DNA from 2 places in the Vibrio cortegadensis genome. Region 2 is predicted to be linked to the other one. Evidence: predicted binding sites of a transcription regulator. Region 2 holds the regulator's gene; the other holds the start of a gene.

Region 1 (3,203 bases), on a different replicon from region 2:
ACCAGGTTCGTTAAGAATACGGTGGTACAGAGATAGAATGTGTAGCAAATCTAGATGCTGACGCTTGTATTCATGTAGACGTTTGATTTGCACGTCGAAGATAGCGTTAGTATCAAGTTCGATACCCATGTTTTCAGAAACCCAATCAGCAAGGCGCTGTTTGTTTTCTTTCTTAACAGCCATGAACTCTTTTTGGAATTTCGCGTCTGTTGCAAACTTAGCGATGCCTTCAAGCTGCTCAAGTTTAGCAGGCCACTCAGTGCCAATCTTACCAGTAATTAGCTTAGATAGGCCTGGGTTACAGAACTTCAACCAACGACGTGGTGTGATACCGTTCGTTACATTAGTCAGTTTACCTGGGAAGATTTCGTTGAACTCAGGGAACAAGTCTTTCTTAACCAATTGAGAGTGCAGTGCTGCTACACCGTTTACTTTGTAAGAACCAATCACACATAGGTTTGCCATGCGAACCATGCGGTGGAAACCTTCTTGGATGATAGAAAGCTTCGCTTGCTTCTCACCGTCACCAGGCCACATCTTGCGAACTTCTTGCATGAAGCGGTGGTTGATTTCAAAAATGATTTCCATGTGACGTGGAAGTAGGCGTTGAATCAGTGATTCAGACCACGTCTCAAGTGCTTCTGGAAGTAGTGTGTGGTTCGTGTATGCGAACGTGTGAGCACTGATTTCCCAAGCTTGGTCCCAAGATAGACCTTTCTCATCGATTAGGATGCGCATCAATTCAGGAATTGCGATCGTTGGGTGCGTATCGTTAAGCTGAATCGTTTCTTGCTTAGGCAGATCTTCTAAAGAGAAACCTGCTGCTTCGTGACGACGCAGAATATCTCGAACAGACGCTGCTGAGTGGAAATACTGCTGCATCAGACGCAGTGTCTTACCTTTCTCGTGGTTGTCGTTCGGGTAAAGTACTTTAGTGATGTTACCTGCATCGATGAGCGAGTGTTGCGCTTCGAAGTAATCACCGTTGTTAAAGCTTGCTAGTGAGAATGGTGCAATTGCCTGACATTCCCAAAGACGCAGTGGGTAAACCGTGTTTGATTCGTAACCTACGATAGGTAGATCCCAAGGCATTGCTTTTACTTCCATACCTGGAACCCAAGTACGTACTTCTTTACCGTCAATGAATTCAACGTCTACATGACCGTAAAAACCAATGTGTTGTGCTAGCTCTGGACGAGCAACTTCCCAAGGGTAACCTTCAACACCACGCCATGCGTCTGGTGCTTCTTGTTGACGACCGTCTTGGAAAGACTGTTTGAATAGACCGTATTCATAGTGAAGACCGTAACCTACTGTTGGGTATTCTTGAGCGGCACAAGAATCCATGAAACAAGCAGCTAGACGACCAAGACCACCATTACCTAGTGATGGGTCGCGTTCTTCTTCTAGAAGGTCAGTTAGATTTTGGCCTAACTCTTCCATAGCGCCTGTAATTTCTTCATACAGACCCATGCTGATAAGGTTGTTACCTGTCAGACGGCCAATCAAGAATTCAAGCGATAAATAGTTTAAGCTTTTTGCATTTTTAATCTTTTCATCGTTCTCTGTTTCTAACAAATCGAATGTTGTTAGTTCAGCAAGCGCACGGCCCATTGCTAGATACCATGAACGGCTATCGGCAGTATCTACTGTTGTTGCGTATGTTGCTGATAAATGCTTTTTAACACTTTCTTGGAACGACACTTTGTCGAATTTTTTTTGTTGAGTAGGTTTCATTACCAAAGTCTCACTGTAGTTTTTAATCCATCTGTGCCATATCTTGCACGCTCTCTTATAACTAAGCATCCTCCTAGTTTTGCTCGATACAAGGAGGAGGAGTCAGGGCGTAGAGGGCGTACTAGCACCTAGTTAGTGATCTAAATCCCATGTTGATTACGAATCACTAATATAGGAGTGATTGCGATCACACCAGCTACGATTTCACTCTATTAAAACTTGATGAAATTTCTGATTTGACCTCTAAAAACAATTATTAAATATGCCATTCGGATCACGCTTAGAACTCGGATATTACATAACTTGCATAACTTCTCGCGTAAAAGTAGTGCCCGAATAATATTATAATGCAAACATTAGGTGATAAGGTTCACAATTAAAGGGCGTAGATGCACCAAAAACCACCAAGGCGTCATAATTACGAAGTGGATCAAAGTCTGTAGACTTTTTAATCCAGTAATATTCTAAATAGAACGTATTATCGAAGTATTTTTATAGACTTTGTCTAACAATAATAACCAACCCTTACAGGCTGAATTAAAGACATGTGGATTCCTTCAAAATTGACTCGTCCCGGACGATTGCATAACGCTATAGTGAGGCCGAGAGTATTAGACCTCCTGCAACAAGCGCCTTTCTATAAGCTTGTTCTGTTTCGCTCTCCTGCTGGTTATGGAAAAACAACCATGGCTGCACAATGGTTGTCAGACAAACCTAATGTCGGTTGGTACAGCATTGACGATAGCGACAATGATACCTTTCGCTTCATTAACTATTTATTGCAGTCGATAAATAAAGCGACACAACAATCCTGTCCTAACTCGCAAGTGTTAGCTGAGCGCCGTCAATTTTCGTCTTTGCATTCACTCTTTAGCGAAGTATTCGCAGAGATGTCCACTTTTCACCAAGAGTGCTACCTCGTACTGGATGATTATCACTTAATCACGAATGACGAGATCCACGAAGCCATGCGCTTCTTCTTGAAACACATGCCAGACAATCTCACTTTAATTGTGACCAGTCGCGCGACCCCACCTCTTGGAACGGCCAATCTACGCGTTCGTGATCTAATGATTGAGATAGGTAATGAGTTACTTGCTTTTGATACTGAAGAGACCACGCGATTTTTCAATCAACGAGTCACCGATGGGATTGATGATGCCACTGCAAACAATTTACGCACTTATGTAGAAGGTTGGCCTTCTGCACTACAGTTAATCGCTTTACAAGCCCAGCATCAAAAACGCACACTTGCACAATCAGCTGAATCGGTTTCTCAATTTAGCCACGCTCATTTATGGGACTATTTAGTCGAAGAGGTATTTGACCTTTTAGATCAAGATACACGTCACTTCCTAATGCAATGTTCTGTTCTTGATCATTTCAATGATGAACTCGTTTGCGCTCTCACACAGCGTGATGATGCTCTAGGGATGATTGAATCTCTGAACCGCTACGGGTTGTTC
Region 2 (3,203 bases):
CAACTTCTGAAGCCTTCCGCAAGATGTTCAATATGATGGATGTCAAAGCGGCATGGGTTGAAGGAGATAGTTTCCACCGTTTTACACGCCCTGAGATGGATGTGGAAATACGCAAAGCCCGAGAACAGGGTAAACACATCAGTTATTTCGGCCCTCAAGCGAATGACTTTCCTGCTTTGGCTGAGTTTTTCAGAGAGTATGGCAATGAGGGTGTTGGCCAAGTAAGGCGTTACCTTCATACATTCGATGAAGCGGTACCCTACAACCAAATGCCCGGCACTTTTACCCCATGGCAGGACATTTCATCTGACTCTGATGTGTTGTTCTATGAAGGATTGCACGGTGGGGTCGTAGATGGCGACATCAACGTTTCACAGCATGTCGATTTATTGATTGGCATGGTGCCAATAGTCAACCTAGAGTGGATTCAGAAATTTGTTCGCGATACACGAGATCGTGGCCACTCCAGAGAAGCGGTAATGGATTCGATCGTTCGTTCAATGGATGACTATTTGAATTATATTACCCCTCAATTCTCTCGCACTCATATCAACTTTCAGCGAGTGCCAACCGTTGATACATCAAACCCATTGAATGCAAAAGGCATCCCAAGTTTAGATGAAAGCTTTGTTGTCATTCGTCTACGTGGGATTAAAAATGTTGATTTTCCGTACCTATTAGCCATGATTGATGGCTCCTTCATGTCACGCCATAACACCCTGGTTGTGCCGGGAGGGAAAATGAGTTTTGCCATGGAACTCATCGTGAGACCAATCCTGCAACAGCTGATTGAAACAGGAAAAATTGGTTAGTCATCACGCTTAAATCTCGGTTACTTTTCATACCGTGATCATGTGCACAGTTTTGCGTAGAAGATCGTGGCAATGACACGATTAAAATCAAGAAATGGATTAGGAAAAAGGATACTATTCCTAACCGAAACACAAGATAGCTTGTAGCACTAACAAGAGTGCTCTTATCCTAACGGAACTGCCTACTACTAGGCTTTGCTAATTATGGAAAGCAGCAAGCGTACCCTGCAGAGGAAGTGAGATATTATGGTTCTAGGTAAACCTCAAACCGACCCAACATTAGAGTGGTTTCTTTCACACTGTCATATTCATAAGTACCCATCAAAAAGTACGCTGATTCACGCAGGTGAAAAAGCCGAAACTTTGTATTACATTGTGAAAGGTTCAGTTGCGGTACTAATTAAAGATGAAGAAGGCAAAGAGATGATCTTGTCTTACCTTAACCAAGGTGACTTCATTGGTGAGCTAGGTCTTTTTGAAGAAGACCAAGAGCGTACAGCATGGGTTCGAGCAAAATCTCCTTGTGAAGTTGCTGAGATTTCTTTCAAGAAATTCCGCCAACTTATCCAAGTAAACCCAGACATCCTAATGCGTCTTTCAGCGCAAATGGCAAACCGTCTACAAGTTACTAGCCAAAAAGTAGGTGACTTAGCATTCCTAGATGTAACGGGCCGAATTGCACAAACGCTACTAAACCTAGCGAAACAACCTGATGCAATGACTCACCCTGATGGCATGCAAATTAAGATCACTCGCCAAGAAATCGGTCAAATCGTTGGCTGTTCTCGTGAAACGGTTGGTCGTATCTTGAAGATGCTAGAAGAGCAGAACTTGATTTCAGCTCACGGTAAGACAATTGTAGTTTACGGTACTCGCTAGTTCGCGTTACTGAAAACACTATAAAATTTAAAAACCACCAATATCGCTATTGGTGGTTTTTTATTAGCTAATTGTTACGCCATGCGCTCGTATTAATGATCTAGCCGTTTGTACTCTCAAAGATCTTATCGGCTGACGCAGCAACAAAACCCGTGTACAACTGACCATCATTCATTGGGTAACGTTTCGCAAACTCGTAAAACCCGCCAGGGACAACTTGTTCACTCTCAGTAAATTGGACCAATACGCGATCGGCCATGGTCGATGATTGCTCCAATAGCACTTCTGGTGAGCCTTTAACCTCCCCCCCAGAACCATTGATAACAAACCCAACGCTACTGAGATGATCATTCACCTCTTGAACTTCACTAAAGTCATTTAATTGATTCACACTGACTGTAAAGTGATTAGCACCATAACCATGAGCAGCTAACCAAGAGGCGTATTCACTCTCTTTTGCTAGAGTTTGGTAATCTTCAAAGCTCAGTTCCCATTGACGGCCGCTGTATAAAAAGTCCTGAGTCTTCAATTGTTGAGCATCCACTTGTTCCACCAGTTTAGCGACGATGGCTTGTAACGCTTCAGAGCACTCTTCCACTTTCAGCTCACTAATAAAGACTTTGGGCTGGTTTGGATCATCATGTTCATAATGCTTGGCAACCAACTTTTTGCTTTCAAATAGATAATCACCACACTCTTTATACCCTAATGCTAAAAAAGGCTTCGCTAAGGTTTCAATCCCAAGAGGAGCAACATTAAACGTTCGAAGTGCGATGTGATCATTAATCAGCTCAGCATCTTCGCGAAGCAATTGATGAACCTTATCCGCAGAAGGGCAAAGGCGTTGAATATAATCTTTCCATAGGGATTCAAATAAAACATCTGGCGTCATGACGCCTCCTTGTTGTATTTATTAGGGTCTGTAGACCGAGTTTGCTGTAGAAAAAAGGTTATCTCATGCTGTATCACTCTGCATTCGATAACCATTTAGTACTGAATTGAGGTTTCCGCCTACCGTAGCCCTAAAGCTCTAGACCAGGGCTAAAGGTAGCAGGGAGTAATGTCTCTTCACCTTCCATTGATGCCATTGGATAAGCACAATAGTCAGCAGCGTAGTAAGCACTTGGTCGTAAATTACCAGAAGCGCCAGGGCCACCAAATGGCGCATCACCACTCGCTCCGGTCAATTGGCGGTTACGGTTCACGATGCCCGCGCGAATGTGATCCACAAAGTAATCCCATTCACCATCGTCAGTTGACACCAGTCCAGCAGACAAGCCAAATCGAGTATCGTTTGCCATTTCAACCGCCGCATCAAGGCTTTCGTAACGAATAACCTGTAGTAACGGGCCAAAATACTCTTCATCCGGCAGTTCGACGATTTGTGTGACATCGATAATACCCGGAGTCACAAACGCCGCCTCTAAGCCTTTCGCAAGTACTAGGCTTTCACCACCTAACGATTGCAGGTTCGCTTGAGCATCCAAAATAAACTTCGCTGCCGCTTCTGAA

Evidence for each region. Region 2 encodes CRP, which controls carbon source genes, mostly activating them, when cyclic AMP is high. Its sites were predicted from a motif close to TGTGANNNNNNTCACA; they were not measured.
Region 1: a site for CRP is predicted at 1,914-1,929, ahead of OCV39_RS15985 (glycogen/starch/alpha-glucan phosphorylase). Genes of this name have one in related genera too.

The regions. Positions count from the first base shown of each region.
Region 1 is NZ_AP025473.1:330,086-333,288, forward strand. It holds gene OCV39_RS15985 (glycogen/starch/alpha-glucan phosphorylase) at 1-1,737, opposite strand, end outside; gene malT (HTH-type transcriptional regulator MalT) at 2,283-3,203, shown strand, end outside.
Region 2 is NZ_AP025472.1:288,671-291,873, reverse strand. It holds gene OCV39_RS01280 (phosphoribulokinase) at 1-812, shown strand, start outside; gene crp (cAMP-activated global transcriptional regulator CRP) at 1,059-1,691, shown strand; gene OCV39_RS01270 (DUF1338 domain-containing protein) at 1,792-2,583, opposite strand; gene astD (succinylglutamate-semialdehyde dehydrogenase) at 2,714-3,203, opposite strand, start outside.